Regions from separate parts of the Micromonospora sp. ATA51 genome, predicted to be linked through region 2. Evidence: riboswitches for the same ligand, from Rfam matches in the RefSeq annotation. Region 2 holds a riboswitch; the other holds the start of a gene.

Region 1 (12,141 bases), on a different contig from region 2:
GCTCGGCGAAGAGGTCGACCAGCTCCCGCCAGGTCCGCCGGTCCTGACCGAAGGTGGGTTCGTCGCAGATCAGCAGGCGGGGCGCGGTGGCCAGGGCGGTCGCCACGCTCAGCCGCCGCGCCTCGCCGCCGGAGAGGGTGTACGGGTTGGCGCCGGCCAGCTTCGCCAGCCGGAGCCGTTCCAGCAGCGTCTCGACCGTGGCCCGCACGCCGCCTCGGACCGGCCGGTCCGGCGCGGGCCGAGCGCCAGCTCGTCGAAGACGGTGCCGGTGACGAACTGGTGCTCCGGGTCCTGGAAGACCGAGCCGATCCGCGCGGCCAGGGCGGCGCCCGCCAGCGGTGCGGGGAAGTGCCGGCGTCCCGGCCGGCCAGCACGGCGGTGGCGCTGGCCGTGCCGGTGCCGGGGCGGAGCAGTCCGCCGAGGAGCAGGGCCAGGGTGGACTTCCCGGCGCCGTTGGGGCCGAGGACGGCGAGCGCCTCGCCGGCGCGTACGGACAGGTCGGTGGGGGCCAGCCGGGGCGGCAGGCCGAGCCGGTCGGCGGTGATCAGCGGCTCGCCGGCCGGCGCGGTCGCGTGCCGGGGCGCGACGATCCGACCCGGCACCCAGACGCCCTCGGCGGCGAGCGCGTCGCCGTGCGCGGCGAAGACCGCGGCGGGCGGTCCGTCGGCCCGGACCCCGCCACCGGGTTCGAGGACGACCACCCGGTCGACCAGCGGCAGCGCCTCGGCGACCCGGTGCTCGACAAGGATCAGCGTGGTGTCCGCGTCGACGGCGTCCGCGACGGCCCGCCGGACCAGCGCCGCGCCGGCCGGGTCGAGGTTGGCGGTCGGCTCGTCGAGCAGCAGCAGCGTCGGCCGCAGGGCCAGCGCCCCGGCCAGCGCGAGCCGCTGCTGCTCGCCGCCGGAGAGGGCGGCGGTGGGCCGGTCCCGGTGGTACGGGAAGCCGACCCGGTGCAGCGCCTCGTCCACCCGGGGCCAGATCTCGTCGGCCGGTACGCCCCGGTTCTCCAGCCCGAACGCGACGTCGTCGCCGCAGCGGGCCATCACCAGCTGGGTCTCCGGGTCCTGGAAGACGATGCCGACCCGTTCCCGGGCCTTGCGCGGGTCGAGCCCGTCGATCTCGACGGTGCCCTCCTGCTCACCGGAGTCCTCGGGCAGCAGCCCGGCCAGCGCGCTGAGCAGGGTGCTCTTCCCGGCTCCCGAGGGCCCGAGCAGCAGTACCCGCTCGCCGGCCTCGACGCGCAGGTCAACCCCGCGCACCGCCCACGCCTTCCGGCCCGCGTGCCGCCACCCGAACCCCCGCAGCTGCACGGCGCTCACCGCTCCACCCCCTCTCGTCCGGCGATCATGAAGTTGTCGTCCCGACACGCCACGCCGGATGACGACAACCTCATGATCAACGCGGCTCCGGGTGCGGGGGTGGCGGTCAGACGGCGGGGCGTTCGCGGCCGGCGGGGAAGCGGTCGAGGACGCCCGTCCCCGCCAGGGCGCGGGTCAGGGCGACGCTGCCCAGGCCGGCCACGACCAGGAGCTGACCGCCGTGATCAGGATGTACGGGAGGCGGAAGCTGCCCCACGCGGTGCCCGGGTACCAGATGAACACGTCGTAGAGCGAGGCGGCGAGCCCGGCGAGGGTGGCCGCCAGCAGCGCCACCGGCAGTCGGTAGGTGCGGTACCCGAAGACCGCGAAGGCGAGTTCCGCCGCCGCCGCCTCGAGCGGGCCCTGCACGACCAGCGTCCAGCCCCAGCTGCTGCCGAGCGCGACGGAGACCAGCGCGGCGAAGGTGAGCGTGAAGAACGCGGCGCCCGGCTTGCGGATGATCAGCGCGCCCAGCACGGCGGGCACCAGCCAGACGCCGTACAGCACGGCCCGGCCGGGCAGCGGGATGGCGTCCGCCGGCCCGTTCCACAGCAGGCCCCAGGCCCAGAAGATGACGCCGAAGGCCACCCCGAGCACCGAGGCGATGACGATGTCGATGGTGCGCCACCGGTTGGCGGTGTTGTCCATGGTTGCTCCCAGTCCAGTGAAACGAACCAGGAGAAGACGCACGCCGCGCCCGGTGTCACCGGACGGCGGCGCGGCTGGAGGTCGACCGAACTCCCTGCGCTGGCATTACCCAGATCAGGTTCGAGGGTCTGCGGGCGATGCCCGCACTCTCAGCGCTGTGCGCTCCCCTGTCGGATGTGAAGTTGTCTCGGCAGACGCTAGCACCGACCAGGGGTGCCGGCCCAGCAGGTGGTCGCGTTCCGGCCCCGACCCGGCCCGCTGGGTAGGGTGACGATCATGCGGGTCGACGCGCGAGGTCTGACGTTCGAGGTAGGCACCGGCGGTCCCGAGGACGGCGTACCCGTCCTGCTGCTGCACGGCTTCCCGCAGCACGGCGGCGAGTGGGACGACGTGGTTCCCGCGCTGCACGCGGCGGGGCTGCGCACGTACGCGCTGGACCAGCGGGGCTACGCGCCGGGTGCGCGGCCGGCGGAAGTCGAGGCGTACCGGATCCCGGAACTGGTGGCCGACGCGGCCGGCGTGCTCGACGCGCTCGGGGTGGAGTCCGCGCATGTGGTGGGGCACGACTGGGGCGCGATCGTGGCGTGGGGTCTCGCGGCCGCGCACCCGCGGCGGGTCCGCACCCTCACCGCGGTCTCGGTGCCGCACCCGGCGGCGATGGCCCACGCGCTCGCCACCGCCCAGCAGAAGGCCCGCTCCGCCTACATCGCGCTGTTCCGCAAGCCGGGCAAGGCCGAGAAGGTGCTGCTGGCCCTCAACGCCACCGCGCTGCGCAAGCTGCTCGGCGGGGTGGGTGACGCGGCGCGGGTCGCCCGCTACGCCGACCCGATGCGTGCGCCGGGCGCGCTGACCGCCGCGCTGAACTGGTACCGGGCGATGTCGGGGGCGGACATGAAGGCCGTCGGCCCGACCACCGTGCCGACCACCTTCGTCTGGAGCGACAAGGACATCGCGATCGGCCGGACCGCCGCCGAGGCCTGCGCGTCCCACGTGACCGGCGACTACCGCTTCGTGGAACTCTCCGGCGTCACGCACTGGATCCCCGACGAGGCGCCCGGGCCGCTGGCCGAGGCGATCATCGCCCGGACCGCCGCGTGATCGCGACGCCCGCGCCGGCCCGGCCGCACACCCGCGCGTCGCTCGCCGCCCAGTTCCGCGACCTCGGCGTACGCCCCGGCGGTGCGCTCCTGGTGCACGCGGCGCTGCGCCCGCTCGGCTTCGTCTGCGGCGGGCCGGAGACGGTGGTGCTGGCCCTGCGCGACGTGCTGGGGCCGGACGGGACCCTCGTGGTGCCCACCCACACCCCGGAGAACAGCGACCCGGCGGGCTGGAACAATCCGCCCGTGCCGGCGGACTGGTGGCCGGTGATCCGGGCGGAGCTGCCCGGCTTCGACCCGGCGCTGACGCCGAGCCGGTTCATGGGCACGCTCGCGGAGCAGGTGCGTACCTGGCCGGGCGCGCTGCGCAGCGATCACCCGCAGGTCTCCTTCGCCGCGCTCGGCCCGGCCGCCGGGCGGATCGTCGCCGGCCACGCAGTGGCCGACATGCTGGGCGAGGGCTCCCCGCTGGCCCGGCTGCACGACCTCGACGCCGACGTGCTGCTGCTGGGCGTCGACCACGGCTCGAACACCTCGCTGCACCTCGCCGAGTACCGGCGGCCGGCGCGCCCCGGCAGCGCTGCGGCGCGGCGGTGCGGACCGGCGACGGTGGCCGGGAGTGGGTGTGGTGGGCGGACGTGGACCTGGACGAGAGCGACTTCGCCCGGCTCGGCGACGACTTCGAGGCCACCGGCGCGGTACGGGTGGGCGCGGTCGGGGACGGGACGGGCCGGTTGATGAGGCAGCGGGCGGCGGTCGACTTCGCGGGGGAGTGGCTGGCCCGGAACCGACGGACGGAGGAAGCATGACGGTGAGCGCGGAGGCGTACCTGGCGGTGGTGACCGACACGATCGGTCGGGTGGCCGCCGGCCAGCGCGAGGTGGTGGGTCGGGCCGCCGACCTGATCGCCGAGGCGTTGCGCGCCGACGGGGTGGTGCACGCGTTCGGCACCGGCCACTCCGAGGCGCTCGCCATGGAGATCGCCGGCCGGGCCGGCGGGCTGGTGCCGACCAACCGGATCGCGTTGCGCGACCTGGTGCTCTACGGCGGTGAGCCGGCCGACGTCCTCGGTCCGAAGCTGGAACGCGACCCGGCCGTGGCGCACCGGCTCTACGAGCTGGCCCCGGTACGCCCGCAGGACGTGTTCGTGCTCGCCTCCAACTCGGGCGTCAACGGGGCCATGGTCGAGTTCGCGGCCCTGGTCAAGGAGCGGGGACACGACCTGGTGGCGATCACCTCGGCCGAGCACTCGGGGCGGATGACGTCCCGCCACCCGTCGGGCCGTAAGCTCGCCGACTTCGCCGACGTGGTGCTCGACAACGGCGCCCCGTACGGCGACGCCACCCTGCCGCTGCCCGGCGGCGGCGCGGTCGGCGCGGTCTCCTCGATGACGGCCGCGCTGCTGGCCCAGCAGATCGTGGCGGAGGTGGTGGCCCGGTTGCTGGCGGCGGGGGAGCGGCCCCCGGTCTACCTGTCGGCCAACATCACCGGTGGCGACGAGCACAACGCCGAGCTGGAGGCCCGGTACGCCGGCCGGATCCGCCGGGGGGCGTGACCGGTTCGCCCCCGGCCCGGGCGGCGGGCGTCCGCGAGGCGGTTTCGCGAAACGCCCGGCGGGGCAAAGGCTCAGCTGCCGACGGGGTGCTCCCCGCCGGCAGTACCGTCTTCGTGGAGGTGGTCGGTGTCCAAGGAAACCGAGAAGCAGCGCTGGCAGCGCAACTTCGCCGACCTGCTGCAGGAGCTGCGGGTGGCGCAGACCGGGGTGCAGATCCTTTTCGCCTTCCTGCTGACCCTGCCGTTCAGCAACGGTTTCACCCGCGTCACCGACTTCCAGAAGAACGTCTACATCGTCGCGTTGCTGGGCGCCGCGGCGGCCACCGCGATGATCATCTCGCCGGTCGCCTTCCACCGGGCGCTGTTCCGGCAGGGGCGCAAGCCGGAGCTGGTCCGGTTCGCCCACCGGATGGCCGGCGGGGGCCTCGGCTTCATGCTGATCTCGATGGTCAGCGCCGTCCTGCTGATCACCGACTTCGTGCTCAGCCGGCCGGTCGCCTTGCTGCTCAGCGCGGTCACCGGGATCTGGTTCCTGGCCTTCTGGGTGATCCTGCCGTTCGCCCGGCGCAACTGGGGCGAGGACGACATCGACGACGATGACGACGACCCGCAGGTGCTCGCCGGCGACTGAGCCCCGCTGTCATCTCGCCAAATCGGACGTGCCAAGAACGCTACCCCTGGGTAACACCCGGGGGTAGCGTCGTTTTTGTCGCGCACGTTGACGCAGCCGGACCGAGGTTCGAGGGGGCAGCCGTGACCACGACACAGAACAGCCGACCGGACGGAACGCAGGGCGCGGGCGGCCCCACCGGACGGGTGGCGCCGATCAACGATCCCGACCACGGTCCCCCGGCGCCCGGGGGCGAGGCGGCCACGACCGCCGCCGCGATCGACGAGGCCGGCGGCGCCGCACCGCTGCCCGCCGAGGCGGGGCAGGTCTCCGAGAAGGAGGCCCGTCAGGTCGCCGAGGCGGCCCGGGAGTCGGCCTGGGACCGGCCCAGCTTCGGCAAGGAACTCTTCCTCGGCCGGTTCCGGCTCGACCTGATCAACCCCTGGCCGCGGTCCGACCCGGACGACGTCGCGGGGGCCGAGGAGTTCCTCGGTGCGTTCGGGGCGTACCTGGACTCCGAGGTGGACGGCGGGGCCATCGAGCGGGAGGCGTCCATCCCGGACGAGGTCTTCCACGGCCTGGCCCGGCTCGGCGCCTTCGGCATGAAGATCGACCAGAAGTACGGCGGGCTCGGGCTGAGCAACCTGCACTACTGCCGGGCGCTGATGCGGGCCGGTTCGATCAGCCCGGCCATCGGGGCGCTGCTCTCGGCGCACCAGTCGATCGGCGTGCCGCAGCCGCTGAAGATGTTCGGCACCCCGGAGCAGAAGCAGCGGTTCCTGCCACGGCTCGCCGCCGGTGAGGTCTCCGCGTTCCTGCTCACCGAGCCGGACGTCGGTTCCGACCCGGCCCGGCTGGCCACCACCGCCGAGCCCACCGCCGACGGCACGGGCTACCGGCTCAACGGGGTGAAGCTGTGGGCCACCAACGGCACGGTCGCCACCCTGCTGGTGGTGATGGCCCGGGTGCCGGCGGCCGAGGGCCGGCGCGGCGGGATCACCGCCTTCGTGGTCGAGGGCGACAGCGAGGGCATCACGGTGGAACGCCGCAACGCCTTCGTCGGCCTGCGCGGCCTGGAGAACAGCCTCACCCGGTTCCACGACGTCTTCGTGCCTAAGGAGAACGTGATCGGCGGCGAGGGCAAGGGGCTGAAGATCGCCCTGACCACGCTGAACACCGGCCGCCTCTCGCTGCCGGCGATGTGCGTCGGGGCGGGCAAGTGGTCGCTCAACGTGGCCCGGGAGTGGGCCGCCGACCGGATCCAGTGGGGCCGGCCGCTCGGCGAGCACGAGGCCGTCGCCAAGAAGCTGGCCTTCATCGCCGCCACCACGTACGGCATGGAGAGCATGCTCGACCTCTGCTGCCTGCTCGCCGACGACGACCGTAACGACATCCGGATCGAGGCGGCGCTGGTCAAGCTCTACGCCAGCGAGATGGCCTGGAAGATCGCCGACGAGCTGATCCAGATCCGGGGCGGGCGCGGCTACGAGACCGCCGACTCCCTCGCCGCCCGGGGCGAACGCCCCGCCGCAGTCGAGCAGATCCTGCGTGACCTGCGGATCAACCGGATCTTCGAGGGCTCCACCGAGATCATGCATCTGCTGATCGCCCGGGAGGCGGTGGACGCGCACCTCTCGGTGGCCGGCGACATCATCGACCCGGACGCCGGCCTCGGTCGCAAGGCGAAGGCCGGCGCGCGGGCCGGCGTGTTCTACGCCAAGTGGCTGCCCACCCTCGCCGTCGGCAAGGGCCAGGCCCCCGGCGCGTACGCCGAGTTCGGCCCGCTCGCCGGTCACCTGCGGCACGTCGAGCGGACCTCACGCAAGCTGGCCCGGTCGACGTTCTACGCGATGTCCCGGTGGCAGGGGAAGATGGAGCGCAAGCAGGCGTTCCTCGGCCGGGTGGTGGACATCGGCGCGGAGCTGTTCGCGATGTCCGCGGTCTGCGTCCGGGCGTACGCGGAGAAGGACAGCCGCCCGGAGAACGTCGAGCTGGCCGACCTGTTCTGCCGGCAGGCTCGGCTGCGGATCGAGGAGCTGTTCACCGGGCTCTGGTCGAACACCGACTCGCTGGACGTGGCGGCGGCGAAGCGGATCCTCGCCGGCCGGTACGCCGCCCTCGAGGAGGGCGTCGCCACCCCGCCCGCGGACGCCCCCTGGGTGGCCCGCTGGACCCCCGGCCCGTCCACGGCGAAGGACGTCCGCCGCCGCATCCCACCCCGTTCGTGACGGCGTGCGGCATGTCGCGGTTCCCGGTCGCCCGGAGACCGCGGCATGCCGCATCCCGCCGGCCGGTCAGCGGGCGATGGCCCAGGCGATGATGGCGGCCAGGATGAGTCCGTTGAGCACGGCCAGCACCAGGTACGCCTGCGGCGGGATCTTGCGGCCCTTGCGGACGAAGCTCACCAGGACGCCCGCGTACGCCAGCAGCAGCACGGCGACGACGATCAGGAAGTACAGCACCGCCACACCCTAGCGGCCCGCCCGAAGTCCCAGCCTGCGCAGCTCCAGCGCGGCGAGCGCGTCGACGGTGGCGTCGTCGCCGCGGCGCCACGCCTCGGCCACGTCGGGCGCGATCCGGGTCAGGCGGCCCAGCGGCTGGCCGGCGAGGGCCCGCAGCGCCAGCAGGTCCCGGCCGGCGGGGGCGGTGGCGAGCGCCTTCGCCGCGCCGGCCCGGCGCATCCAGCGCACCCGCAGCGGCAGCCAGCCGAAGAGCACCAGTCCGAGCGGGAAGACCAGCACCGCGATGCTGAGCGCGAGAGCCAGCTGGCCGACCAGTTCCTGCTGGTCGCGGCCCGCCTCCGCGACCGCCCGGGCGGCCTCCGCGGCCTTGTTGAAGGGGCCGGTCAGCTCGTCGCCGACCAGCGGCACCCGGCCGACCTTGCCGCCGGCGTCGGCCAGGTTGTCGGCGAGGCCGCCGCCGGCCCCTTCCAGCTTCTGTCCGGGTACGGCCAGCTTCTGCACCAGGTCGTGCAGCCAGAGCGCGAAGCGGATCGCCGCGTAGACCCAGGCGACGACGAGGAGGTCGGTGAGGAGCTGACGGAGAGCGGTGGGAAAACGGTCGGCGTAGATCTTCACGCCGGACAGCGTGCCACGCGCCGGCCGCCGGGGCACGGGGGAGAATTCTCAGCCGGCGCAGGCCGGGCAGGTGCCGAAGATCTCCAGGGTGTGGCTGACCTCGGCGTACCCGTGCTGCGCGGCGACCCGCTCCGCCCAGCTCTCCACCGTCGGCCCGGCCACCTCCACCGTCCGCCCGCAGTCCCGGCAGACCAGGTGGTGGTGGTGACCCTCGCTGCACCGCCGGTAGAGGTGCTCGCCGCCGGGCGGGCGCATCACGTCGATCTCGCCGGCGTCGGCCAGCCCCTGCAATGTCCGGTAGACGGTGGTCAGGCCGACCCGCTCGCCCCGCTGGCGCAGCATCGCGTACAGGTCCTGCGCGCTGTGGAAGCCCTCCACCTCGGCCAGCAGAGTGCTCACGGCCGTCCGCTGCCGCGTGTTCCGCAACGTCCCCTCGGTCACGGTCCCTCCCCGGCGTGGCTGACCGCGTCCGCCACGATGTGTGCGACGTGCTCGTCCACGAGGGCGTACGCGATCTCCCGGCCGCGCCGGGAGCCGCGGACTACGCCGGCGCCGCGGAGCACCCGCAGGTGCTGGGAGACCAGCGGCTGGGGTGCGCCCAGCTTCTCCACCAGCTCGTGCACGCACCGTTCACCCTGCGCCAGCTCGGTCACGATCGCCAGCCGGATCGGCGCGGACAGTGCACGCAGCAGGTCACCCGCGCCCTCGAAGGCGTCGTACCCGTTCGTGCCCGTCATCCCGTAACGGTAACCAATGCCAGCAGGATCGTTCAGGGGTGGCTCACCGGAGCACGACCTCGTGCGGCTCGGGGGCCGGCGCGGCCGCCGGGCTGGTCCGCCGGCGCAGCGCCCGCCAGCCGGCCGCGGCGAGCGCGACCACCAGGAACGAGGCGATGGCCAGCAGCACCACCGAGGCGCCCGGCGCGGTATCGGCGGTGGCCGCCACCCAGATGCCCGCCCCGGCGGCGAAGAGCCCCAGCGCCATGGCGGCCGTCATGGTGCTGCGGAAGCCCCGGGTGACCTGCTGGGCGGTGGCCACCGGCACCACCATCAGCGCGCTGATCAGCAGCACGCCGACCGCCCGCATGGCGATCGTCACGGTCACCGCGGTGGTCACCGCCAGCAGCAGGTTGAGCGCGCGGACCGGCAGCCCCGACACCCGGGCGTACTCCTCGTCGTGGCAGACCGCGAAGAGCGCCGGGCGCAGCGCCAGCATGAGCACCAGAATCGCCGCGCCGAGCACCAGGATCGTGGTCAGGTCGGCCGGCGACGTGGTGGTCAGCGACCCGAACAGGTACGAGTTGAGCGCCGCGCTGCTGGCATCGGAGAGCCCGACCAGCATCACGCCGCCGGCGATGCCGCCGTAGAAGAGCAGCGCCAGGGCCAGGTCGCCGGAGGTACGGCCGCGCGAGCGGACCAGCTCGATGCCGATCGCGCCGAGGGTCGCCGCGAGCACCGCCACCAGCACCGGGGAACGGTTCAGCAGCAGCCCGGCCCCGACGCCGGTGAGCGCCACGTGCCCGATCCCGTCGCCGATCAGCGCCAGCCGCCGCTGCACCAGGTAGATGCCGAGCGCCGGCGCGGCCAGCCCGATGACCAGCGCGCCGACCAGGGCGCGCAGCATGAAGTCGTACTGGAAGAGGTCCATGTCAGATGCTCCACAGCCCGGCGGGCTCCTCGTCGCAGTGCGGGTGCACGTGCTCGTGGTCGGGTTCCGCGTGGTGCCCGGCCGGCTCCGGCACCGCGCCGTCGTGGCAGATGCCGCCCTCGTGCACGACGACCGCCCGGCTGATCAGCGGTCGCAGCGGGCCCAACTCGTGGGCGACCAGCAGCACGGTCCCGCCGCCGGCCAGGAAGCCGCGCAGCGCCGCGGCGAACGCCTGCTGGCTCTCCGCGTCGACCCCGGCGGTCGGCTCGTCCAGCACCAGCAGCTCGGGTTCGCCGGCCAGGGCCCGGGCGATCAGGGTGCGCTGCTGCTGGCCGCCGGAGAGGGTGGCGACCGGGTCACCGGCCCGGTCGGCGAGCCCGACGGCCCGCAGCGCGGCGGCGACCGCCTCGCGGTCGGCCCGCCCCGCCGGCCGCAGTACGCCCCGCCGGGCCAGCCGCCCCGAGGCCACCACCTCGCCCACCGTGGCGGGTACGCCGCTGCCGGCGCCGAGCCGCTGCGGGACGTACCCGATCCGGTGCCACTGCCGGAAGCGGCGCTGCGGGGCGCCGAACAGGGTGACCGACCCGGCGCTGAGCGGGACCAGCCCGAGCACGCGCGGATCAGGGTGGACTTGCCGGAGCCGTTGGCGCCGAGCACGGCGACCACCTCGCCGGCGGTGACGGTCAGCGAGACGTCCCGCAGCACGGGGCGGCCGTCGTAGCCGACGGCGGCGTGCGTGACCTGGATGACGGGTGCGTTCATGAGCAGTCCAACGCGGTTCGCAGGGTTTCGAGGTTGGCGCGCATCGCCGACAGGTAGTCCCCGTCGGCGGGTGGGCCCTCGATCGGGTCGAGGACGGCGGTCTTCGCCCCGACCTCGCGGGCCACGGTCTCGGCGACCTTCGGGCTGACCAGGGTCTCGAAGAAGATGGTGGTGGCCCGGTGCTCCCGGGCCTCCTTCGCCACCTCGGCGAGGCGCTGCGGCGAGGGCTCGCTGTCCGGGGTGAGGCCGGTGATGCCGACCTGCTCGAGCTGGTAGTGCTCGGCCAGGTAGCCGAACGCGGTGTGGCTGGTCACGATCTCCCGGCGCTGGCAGGTCTTCAGCCCCTCGGCGTACTCGGTGTCGAGCTTCGCCAGGTCGGCGCGGAACGCCGCTGCCCGGGCGGTGAAGTCGGCGGCCTGCTCCGGGTCGGCCCTGCCGAGCCGCTCGGCGAGCCGGTCGCCGACGGTGGCCAGCCGGGTGGGGTCGAGCCAGAGGTGCGGGTCCTTGCCGCCGGTCTCCTCCTCGTGGCCGGGCTCACCCTCGTGCTGGTGACCGCCGGCCGCCGCGTCGTGCAGCGGCTGCACGCCGGCCACGTCGAACGCCCGGTCGCCGCCGTTCTGGTCGACCGCCTCGTCCACGGCCGGCTGGAAGCCCTTGAGGTAGACGATCAGCTCCCCGTCGCTGATCTGGCCGACCTGGCGCGGGTTGAGCTCCAGGTCGTGCGGCTCGGCGCCGGGCTTGGCCAGGTTGGTGACCTTGACCGCGTCGCCGCCGATCCGCTCGGCGAGGAACTGGAGCGGGTAGAAGGCGGCCACCACGTCGACCCGCTCCGGGTCGGCGCCGGCCGGCCCGCCGTCGGAGCAGGCGGCGGTGCCGCCGAGGGCGAGCAGGGCGGTGGCGGTGGCGGCCAGGACGCGGCGCGCGGAGCGGATCGTCATGACGACCACTGTCCGCGATAACGAAATTGATTGTCAAAAACGCATGATTGCATGTCAGAGCAGCTTGGCCAGGGCCACCGCGATCAGCAGGGTCAGCATCACCAGGCGGATCACCCGGGTCGCCGGCGCCTGCACCGGCCAGGTGGTCACCATCAGACACACCAGCCCCGCGGCCAGCGCCAGCAGCAGCAGGCCGCCGACCGGACCGGGCGCGAAGAGCGCCACCAGCACCAGGACCAGCGTGGCCAGGAAGACCGTCGTCGGGTTGACCCGGGCCAGGCGGCCCAGCAGGGGGCTCTGCGTACGCTGCATCCCACAGACTCTACGAGGAGGACGCCGGTGCTGGTGACCAACCGGTTCGTGGTGGACGCCGAGGTCGCGCCCGACTTCACCGAGCGGGCGCACGCCGCCCTCACGACGCTCGCCGCCCGCCCCGGCTACCTGCGCGGC
Region 2 (9,092 bases):
CCGGCCGACGAGCCGGAGCGGGAGACGGACGACCGGTCGCCGGCCGCGACCGACGGAGACGAGGAGTTCGACGCCGGGAAGTCCCGGCCCCGCCTTGGCCTGTTCCGCCGGAACCGGGCGAAGGGCGGCGAGGAGAGCACGCCGAACCGGAACAGCCGCGAGCCGGAGCCGGTGCCCGCGCAGGACGAGGAGTACCTCGACTGGGTCAGCGGGCTGGGTCGGCCCGCCCCGGACAGCGACCCCGGTTCGCTGCGTACCGGCCGGCACCACCGGGACTGACCGGCACGCCGGTCGGGCCGACCGCACCGGACGGCCCGGCCGGCGTGACCTCAGGCGAGCGGCAGGTAGACCCGACCGCCGGAGGACAGGAACTCCGCCGACTTGTCCCGCATGCCCCGGGCGGCGTAGTCCTTCAGCTCCTGGGTGATCTTCATGGAGCAGAACTTCGGCCCGCACATCGAGCAGAAGTGCGCGGTCTTCGCCGGTTCCGCGGGGAGCGTCGCGTCGTGGTACGACCGGGCGGTCTCCGGGTCCAGCGAGAGGTTGAACTGGTCGGACCAGCGGAACTCGAACCGGGCCTTCGACAGCGCGTCGTCCCAGGCCTGTGCGCCCGGGTGGCCCTTGGCCAGGTCGGCCGCGTGCGCCGCGATCTTGTACGCGATCACGCCCGCCTTCACGTCGTCCCGGTCCGGCAGCCCCAGGTGCTCCTTCGGGGTGACGTAGCAGAGCATCGCGGTGCCGAACATGCCGATCATCGCGGCGCCGATCGCCGATGTGATGTGGTCGTACGCGGGCGCGATGTCGGTGGTCAGCGGGCCGAGGGTGTAGAACGGGGCCTCGTGGCACCACTCCTGCTGGAGGTCCACGTTCTCCTTGATCTTGTGCATCGGCACGTGCCCCGGACCCTCGATCATCACCTGCACGTCGTACTCCCAGGCGACCCTGGTCAGCTCGCCGAGGGTGCGCAGCTCGGCGAACTGCGCCTCGTCGTTGGCGTCGGCGATCGAGCCCGGGCGCAGCCCGTCGCCGAGCGAGAAGGTCACGTCGTACTCCGCCAGCAGCGCGCACAGCTCCCGGAAGTGGGTGTAGAGGAAGTTCTCCTCGTGGTGCGCCAGGCACCAGGCCGCCATGATCGAGCCACCCCGGGACACGATCCCGGTGACCCGGTCCACCGCGAGCGGCACGTACGGCAGCAGCACCCCGGCGTGCACCGTCATGTAGTCGACGCCCTGCTCGGCCTGCTCGATCACGGTCTCCCGGAACACCTCCCAGCTCAGCTTCACCGGGTCGCCGCCGACCTTCTCCAGGGCCTGGTAGATCGGCACGGTGCCGATCGGCACCGGCGAGTTGCGCACGATCGCCTCGCGGGTCTCGTGGATCCGCTTGCCCGTCGACAGGTCCATCACGGTGTCGGCGCCCCACCGGGTCGCCCAGGTCAGCTTCTCCACCTCCTCCGCGACCGAGGAGGTGACCGCCGAGGTGCCGATGTTCGCGTTCACCTTGACCAGGAACGCCTTGCCGATGATCGCCGGCTCGCACTCCGGGTGGTTGACGTTCAACGGCAGCACCGCCCGGCCGGCGGCGATCTCCTCCCGGACGAACTCCGGCGCGACGCCCTCCCGGATCGCCACGAACTCCATCTCCGGCGTCACGATCCCGGCCCGCGCGTAGGCGAGCTGCGTCGGCCGCTTCCCGTCCGCGCCGGCCAGCGGCGTTCCCGCACCGCGTACCGGGGCCACGTCGCCGCGCTCGGCGATCCACGGGCCGCGCAGCGGAGGCAACCCCACCTCCGGGTCGGAGCCCGGCCCGGACGTGTCGTACAGCCGCAGCGGCGGGTTGTCCCCGGTCAGCTCCACCTCGGCGAACGGCACCCGGACGTCCGGCCGTGCCCCCTCGACGTAGACCTTGCGACGTGCCTGCATGACAGCCTCCCTGATGGTCAACGGGACCAGCCGAAGTGGTCCAGCGGGCCGCGTCCCGCGCCCAGTTCCCAACCCCGCCCGCCGGTCAGCGCGCGGGTGACGTACTCCTTGGCGGCGGCGACCGCGACCGGCACCGGGTCGCCCGCCGCCAGCCGGACGGCGACCGCCGCCGAGAACGAACAGCCCGTACCGTGATTGTGCCGGGTGGCCACCCGCGGCGCCCGCAGCAGCGTGGTCACCCCGCCGCCGACCAGCACGTCGACCGACTCGCCGGCCGCGTCCACGTCGCCGCCGGTCACCACCACGTGCGCCGGGCCGCCGGCCGCGAGCGCCTCGGCGGCGGCGACCATCTCCTCGACCGTGGTCACCGGGCGTCCGGTGAGGGCTGCGGCCTCCGCGCAGTTCGGCGTCGCCACCTCCGCGTACGGCAGCAGCCGCTCGACCGCCTCCACCACGCCGAGCCGGTGCCCACTGGTGGCGACCAGCACCGGGTCGACGACCAGGCGGGGCAGCCGCCCGGACCGCGCCGCGTCGGCCACCACCTCGGCGACCGCCGGGGTGCCGAGCATGCCGGTCTTCACCGCCCGTACGTCGAAGTCGCCGAGCACGCTGTCGAGCTGGTCGATGACCGTGCGGGGTGGCAGCGGCAGGACGGCGTCCACTCCCCGGGTGTTCTGCGCGGTGACGGCGGTGATGACGCTGGTGCCGTACGCGCCCAGGGCGGCGAAGACCTTGAGGTCGGCCTGGATCCCGGCGCCGCCGCCGGAGTCGGAGCCGGCGATGGTGAGCACTGTCGTGGGGGTCACTTCTGGTCTCCGGTGGTTGCGCCTGAGGGCTGCCGCACCGCCTTGAAAGCCGAGGTCAGCGTGGTGGCTGCCGCGGTCGGGTCTTCGGCGCGCATGATCGCGCCGAGCACCGCCACGCCCACTGCTCCCGCGCCGATGCAGGCGCGCACCTGGTCCGGCGTCTCGACTCCCCCCAACGCGAGGACCGGCACCGGGCTGACCTCGATCAGCTCGCGGAGTCCCTCGGGATGCAGGGGTGGGCCGTGGCCGGGTTTCGTTCTGGTAGGGAAGACGGGTGAGAGGGTGGCGTAGTCCTCTGTGGTGAGTCGGCGCAGTTCCGCCTGGTCGTGACAGGAGCGGCCGACGAGCCCACAGTTCGGCGGCGGGTAGGGGCCCGCGGCGGGCAGGTGGACGGCGTCGCCGCCGAGGGGGTCGGGGCCGGCGACGATCAGCGTGCCGCCGGCCTCGGCGAGCAGCGCGCGGAGTTCGACGGCGAGGGCGGCCCGTTCGGCGCGCGGAAGGTCCTTCTCCCGCAGCACCACCCGGCGCACTCCCCCGGCCACCGCCGCCGCGACCACCGCCACGAGCGGCCGCCGCGCCACCCGCCGGTCCGTCAGCACCACCACCCCCGACACCGCGGAAGCAGCCGGCGCCTCTGGCGGCCGCCGCGTACCGCGCTCCACGGTGACCGCGCCCGAGCTGCCGGTCACAGGTCCGGCCTTCCCTCGTCGGGGGTGGACGGGAGGGCGTGGAAGCGGCGCGGGATGCGGCCGGCGGCGTGGGCGAGGCGGCCGGCCTCCACGGCGTACCGCATGGCGGTGGCCATCGCCACCGGGTCGGCGGCCCGGGTGACCGCGCTGGCCAGCAGCACCGCGTCGCAGCCCAACTCCATGGCGAGCGCCGCGTCGGAGGCGGTGCCGATGCCGGCGTCCAGGATCACCGGCACGGCCACGCCCTGCCGGATCAGCCGGATGTGGTGCGGGTTCGTGACGCCCAGCCCGGAGCCGATCGGCGCGCCGGCCGGCATCACCGCCGCGCAGCCCACGTCGGCGAGCCGGCGGGCCAGGATCGGATCGTCCGAGGTGTACGGCAGCACGGTGAACCCGTCGGCGACCAGCTCCTCGGCGGCGCGCAGCAGTTCCACCCCGTCGGGCAGCAGCGTGCGCTCGTCACCGATCACCTCCAGCTTCACCCAGTCGGTGTCGAACGCCTCCCGGGCCAGGTGGGCCACCTTCACCGCCTCGGTGGCGGTGTGGCAGCCGGCGGTGTTCGGCAGCAGCTTCACCGCGCACCGGTCGAGCAGGTCGAGCAGCCCGCCGGCGCCGCCGGGGGCGGTGTCGACGCGGCGCAGCGCCAGGGTGACCAGTTCGGTGCCGGAGGCGCGGATCGCCTGCTCCAGCACGTGCAGGTTGGCCGCGCCGCCGGTGCCCAGGATGAGCCGCGAGCCGAACGTCGCGCCGCCGATCGTGAAGGTCACCGCGCTCACCCGCCCTGGGCGGCGCTGAGCACCTCGACCCGGTCGCCGTCCCGCAGCACCGTCGCCGGCCAGCCGCCGCGCGGCACCACCTCGCCGTTGACCGCCACCGCGAGCCCGCGCTGCTGGTCGGTGACCGCGCGGACCAGGTCCGCCACGGTCGACCCGCCGGGCAGGTCGCGCCCGGCGCCGTTCATGATCAGTTCCACGTCTCCTCCTCGGCGGTGAACCGGTCGGGTGTGCAGGGCGCCAGCAGCGGGTCCGCCTCGCCGGTGACGATCAGCTCGGTGACCAGGTCGGCGGTGACCGGGGTGAGCACGATGCCGTGCCGGTGGTGCCCGGTGGCGGCGAGCACGCCGGGCCGGCCGGGCAGCCGCCCGATGACCGGCGCGTTGTCCGGCGTACCGGGCCGCAGCCCGGCGGACGCCTCGACCAGGTCGTACTCGGTCAGCTCGGGCAGCAGGTCGACGGCGGCGCGGAGCAGCCGCAGCACCGCGCCGGCGGTCACCTCGGTGTCGGCACGCTCCTCGACGGTCGCCCCGACCACCACCTCGCCGGTGTCCCGGGGCACCAGGTAGACCGACTCGCCGTCCGCGTACCCCCGGATCACGTGCCGGAAGCCCGGCGTGCCGCGACCGGGCGCGCGGAGCCGAAGCACCTGCCCCTTCACCGGCCGGACCGGCAGCCCGGTGAGCGCCGCCGCCCCGCAGCCGGCCGCCACCACGGTGACGCCCGCGTCCACGTCGGACAGCCGGTCGACCCGGCCCAGCACCAGCGTCGCCCCGGCCTGCTCGGCCGCCGCCCGCAACGCGGCGACCAGCCGCCGCGGGTCGACCTGGTGGTCGCCGGTGGCGACCGCGCCGCCGCGCACCCGCGGCGCCAGCGCCGGTTCGCGCTCCCGCAGCTCCGACGGGCGCAGCGGCGTGATCGGCAGCCCCAACCCCTGCTGGTACGACCACAGCCGGCGCGCCTCGGCCAGGTCGTCGCCGGTCAACCCGACCACCAGCGTGCCCTCCGTGCGGTACCCGAATCCGGTGCCGGCGGCGTCGGTCAGCTCGGCGGCGAAGCCCGGCCAGCGGGCGGCGGACTCGGCGAGCAGCCCGGTCAGCTCGCGCTCCCCGAAGTACGCCTCGGCGACCGGCGCGAGCATCCCGGCCGCAACGTGCGACGCCCCGGAACCCGGGGCCGGATCGTGCACGACCACCCGCAGCCCCCGCGACGCGCAGCGCCAGGCGATCGCCAGCCCGACCGGTCCCGCCCCCACCACGGCGACGTCCGGTCGGGTCAGCACGTCAGCGCCCCGAGCAACTCGGCGGTGGCCCGGGCCGGATCCGCGGCCCCGGAGAGCGCTCCGACCACCGCCACCCCGTACGCCCCGGCGGCCCGCAGCGCCGGCACGCTCGCGGCGTCACCCCGCCGATGGCGATCACCGGAACGTCCACCGCCGCGGCGACCGCGCGCACCCCGGCGGGGCCGATCGGCGCGGGCAGCCCGGTCTTCGTAGTGGTGGCGTGGCAGGGGCCCACGCCCAGGTAGCTGGCCCCGGCGGCGACCGCCTCGGCGGCGCTCCCCGGCTCCCGGGCGGTCACCCCGAGCACCGCGGCGGAGCCGAGCACCCGACGGGCCGCCCGCACCGGCAGGTCGTCCGCGCCGACGTGCCGCCCGCGGCGTCGACCGCGAGCGCCACGTGCAGCCGGTCGTTGACCAGGCACGTCGCCCCGTACGGCCGGCAGAGCGCGACCACCCGGCGGGCCAGCTCGTACGCCTGGCGGTCGGTGGCGTCGTCCTCGACGCGGACCTGGACGACCAGCTCGGCGCGGGCAACCGGCAGGGCGGCCCGCAGCACGGTGAGCGGGTCCCGCCCCGGCCGGGTGTCGGTGATCAGATGCAGTCGTCCCAGAGACGGCACGGCAACACTCCTCCCTGCGCCGGCATTACCCGGATCAGGTTCGACGGTCGGGGGCTTCAGCCCCCCTCTCAGCCCGGTGCACCGGGCTCCCGTGGGTTACTTGCGGCCTACCGTACGACGGACGGGCGGATCCGCCAAGGGCGGGGGTCCGCTTTTCCCACTGACCGTCCGGAGTCGACGGCAGGGGCAGCGGGTGACCGTCCGCTCACGCCATGCTGTCCGGATGCCTTCGGCCCCGCGCGTGCCCCGACGGCTGTCGTTCCTGCCGTCCCGCGGCAGTCGGGCCGTCGCCGACGGGCTGCTCACCTGGGCGATGGCGTGGTGGTCGGCAGCGCGAAATGCCCGGCCGCCCACGGTTGGGCGGCGGGCACGGCGCGCGGCGGGGGGGTGCGGGCGGGTCAGAGGATGGCGTCCAGGGCGTCGAGGTCCTCGTCGGTCGGCTGCCAGGCGCCCGCCTCGGCGTTGGCGCGCACCTGCTCGGGCGTGGTGGCGCCGGCGATCACCGAGGTCACCGCCGGCCGGGCGGCCAGCCCGCCGATGGCCACCTGGAGCATGTTGACCCTGCGCTCCGCGGCGTACGCCTCGAGCGCCTCGATGGTGTCCCAGTCGGCGGCGGCCAGGCGCTCGGCGTACCGGCCGCCGCCGGAGAGCCGGCTGCCGGCGGGCGGGGCCTCGTTGCGCTTGTACTTGCCGGTGAGCAGGCCGTTAGCGAGCGGGAAGAACGGCAGCATGCCCAGGCCGAACCGCTCGCACGCGGGGATCACCTCGGCCTCGACGGACCGCTCCAGCAGCGAGTAGTGGTTCTGCGCGGAGATGAAGCGGGTCCGCCCCTGGGACGAGGCGGTCCAGTCGGCGTCGGCGATCTGCCAGCCGGCGAAGTTGGAGTTGCCGAGGTAGCGCACCTTGCCGGCCCGGACCAGGTCGTCCAGGGCGGCGAGGGTCTCGTCGATCGGGGTGCCCGGGTCGGGCTCGTGCATCTGGTACAGGTCGATGTGGTCGGTGTCGAGCCGGCGCAGCGACGCCTCGACGGCGCGGGCGATGTAGCGGCGGGCGCCGCGGGCGCCGAAGTCCGGGCCGTTGCGGCCGTGCATGTCCATGCCGAACTTGGTGGCGACCACCACGTCGTCCCGGCGGCCCTTGAGCGCCTGGCCGAGCAGCTCCTCCGAGCTGCCCTGCGGCTCGCCGTAGATGTCCGCGGTGTCGAAGAAGTTGATCCCGGCGTCGAGGGCGGCGTCGACCACCGCTCGGGTGTCGTCGAGGTCGAGCTTCCGGCCGAAGTTGTTGCAGCCGATGCCGACCACGGACACCACGAGCCCGGAGTCGCCCAGCCGGCGGTAGTTCATCTCAGTCACGAGATCCACCCTATGCCCGCCCGTCCGGGCCCACCCGCGCAGTCGCCAACCGCCGGCCCGCCCTCGGCCGGACGGCCCGCACCGCGCCGATCACTTCACGTCCCAGACCGGCTCGACCGTCTCCACCACCTCGCCGTCGCCCCGGAACAGCACGAACCGGTCGAACGAGCGGGTGAACCAGCGGTCGTGGGTCACCGCGATCACGGTCCCCTCGAACGCGGCCAGCCCCGCCTCCAGCGCCTCGGCGGAGGCCAGGTCGAGGTTGTCCGTCGGCTCGTCGAGCAGCAGCAGGGTCGCCCCGGAAAGCTCCAGCAGCAGCACCAGGAACCGCGCCTGCTGCCCACCGGAGAGGGTGCCGAACCGCTGGTCACCCTGGCCGGCCAACTCGTACCGGCTGAGCGCGGCCATGGCCGCGTGCCGGTCCATCCCGGCGCGGTGCTCGTCGCCCCGCCAGAGGATGTCGACCAGCGTCTTCGCCATCAGCTCGGGCCGGTCGTGGGTCTGCGAGAAGTGCCCGGGCCGGACCCGGGCGCCGAGCCGCACCAGCCCGTCGTGGGCGACGGGCGCGAGCGCGCCCGCCCCGTCCACCGGGGTGTTGGCCGGTTCCGGGTCGGTGCCGCCCCGGGCGAGCAGCCGGAGGAAGTGGGACTTCCCCGTCCCGTTCGCGCCGAGCACGGCGACCCGGTCGCCGTACCAGATCTCCAGGTCGAAGGGGTAGGTCAGGCCGTCGAGCTCGAGCTGCTCGGCGACCACCGCGCGCTTGCCGGTCCGCCCGCCGGTGAGGCGCATCCGGATGTCCTGGTCCTTCGGCGGCACGGGCGGCGGCCCTGCCTCCTCGAACTTGCGCAACCGGGTCTGCGCGGCCTGGTACCGCGAGGCCATCCCGTCGTTGTACGCCGCCTTCTGCTTGTACATCAGCATCAGCTCGCGCAGTTTCTGGTGTTCCTCGTCCCAGCGGCGGCGCAGCTCGTCGAGGCGGGCGTGCCGGGCCACCCGCGCCTCGTGCCAGCTCGCAAAGCCGCCCGGGTGCACCCAGGCGCTGCCGCCCTCGACCGCGACCACCCGGTCGGCGGTCTGCGCCAGCAGCTCCCGGTCGTGCGAGACGTACAGCACCGACTTACCGGATTCGCGCAGCCGCGCCTCCAGCCACCGCTTGCCGGGCACATCGAGGAAGTTGTCCGGCTCGTCGAGGAGCAGCACCTCGTCGGTGCCGCGGAGCAGCAGTTCCAGGGCGAAGCGCTTCTGCTGGCCGCCGGAGAGGGTCCGCACCGGACGGTCGCGGGCGGCGTCCCACGGCAGGTCGAGCACGATGGTGGCGACGGTGTCGAAGAGCACCTCGGCGTCGTACCCGCCGGCCTCGCCCCAGGCCGCGAGCGCGTCCGCGTACGCGAGCTGGGCCTTGCCGGCGGCGGTGCTGTACTTGCCGCGGACCTCGGCGTCGCACATGGCCGCCTCGGTGGCGACGAGCCGGCGGCCGGCGTCGCGCAGTGCCGGCGGGGCGAGCGTGAGCGCCAGGTCGGCGAGCGTGGTGTCGTCCCCGATCATGCCGACGAACTGCCGCATCACGCCGAGGCCGCCGGAGCGGGCGACCGCGCCGGTCTTCACCGGCAGGTCACCGGCGACCATCCGCAGCAGGGTCGTCTTGCCGGC

Evidence for each region. A riboswitch is a leader RNA that binds a small molecule or an ion and turns the genes downstream of it on or off. The one in region 2 is predicted to bind thiamine pyrophosphate.
Region 1: it holds a riboswitch for thiamine pyrophosphate, as region 2 does, so the genes downstream of both, JNW87_RS13255 (ECF transporter S component) here and thiE (thiamine phosphate synthase) in region 2, are expected to answer to the same signal.

The regions. Positions count from the first base shown of each region.
Region 1 is NZ_JAEVHJ010000065.1:3,930-16,070, reverse strand. Features, by position in the region: partial or broken gene JNW87_RS13260 (ABC transporter ATP-binding protein) at 1-1,319, opposite strand, end outside; partial or broken gene JNW87_RS13255 (ECF transporter S component) at 1,426-2,006, opposite strand; TPP riboswitch at 2,080-2,185, opposite strand; gene JNW87_RS13250 (alpha/beta fold hydrolase) at 2,283-3,104, shown strand; partial or broken gene JNW87_RS13245 (aminoglycoside N(3)-acetyltransferase) at 3,101-3,912, shown strand; gene JNW87_RS13235 (sugar isomerase domain-containing protein) at 3,909-4,658, shown strand; gene JNW87_RS13230 (DUF6328 family protein) at 4,785-5,288, shown strand; gene JNW87_RS13225 (acyl-CoA dehydrogenase family protein) at 5,546-7,495, shown strand; gene JNW87_RS13220 (hypothetical protein) at 7,562-7,729, opposite strand; gene JNW87_RS13215 (hypothetical protein) at 7,739-8,344, opposite strand; gene JNW87_RS13210 (Fur family transcriptional regulator) at 8,393-8,785, opposite strand; gene JNW87_RS13205 (metalloregulator ArsR/SmtB family transcription factor) at 8,782-9,081, opposite strand; gene JNW87_RS13200 (metal ABC transporter permease) at 9,125-9,991, opposite strand; partial or broken gene JNW87_RS13195 (metal ABC transporter ATP-binding protein) at 9,993-10,753, opposite strand; gene JNW87_RS13190 (metal ABC transporter substrate-binding protein) at 10,750-11,691, opposite strand; gene JNW87_RS13185 (DUF6703 family protein) at 11,746-12,003, opposite strand; gene JNW87_RS13180 (antibiotic biosynthesis monooxygenase family protein) at 12,031-12,141, shown strand, end outside.
Region 2 is NZ_JAEVHJ010000243.1:1,081-10,172, reverse strand. Features, by position in the region: partial or broken gene JNW87_RS28045 (hypothetical protein) at 1-279, shown strand, start outside; gene thiC (phosphomethylpyrimidine synthase ThiC) at 330-1,922, opposite strand; gene thiD (bifunctional hydroxymethylpyrimidine kinase/phosphomethylpyrimidine kinase) at 1,940-2,728, opposite strand; gene JNW87_RS28030 (thiamine phosphate synthase) at 2,725-3,342, opposite strand; gene JNW87_RS28025 (thiazole synthase) at 3,414-4,193, opposite strand; gene thiS (sulfur carrier protein ThiS) at 4,190-4,390, opposite strand; gene thiO (glycine oxidase ThiO) at 4,381-5,472, opposite strand; partial or broken gene thiE (thiamine phosphate synthase) at 5,466-6,090, opposite strand; TPP riboswitch at 6,085-6,193, opposite strand; gene JNW87_RS28005 (aldo/keto reductase) at 6,489-7,451, opposite strand; gene JNW87_RS28000 (ABC-F family ATP-binding cassette domain-containing protein) at 7,533-9,092, opposite strand, start outside.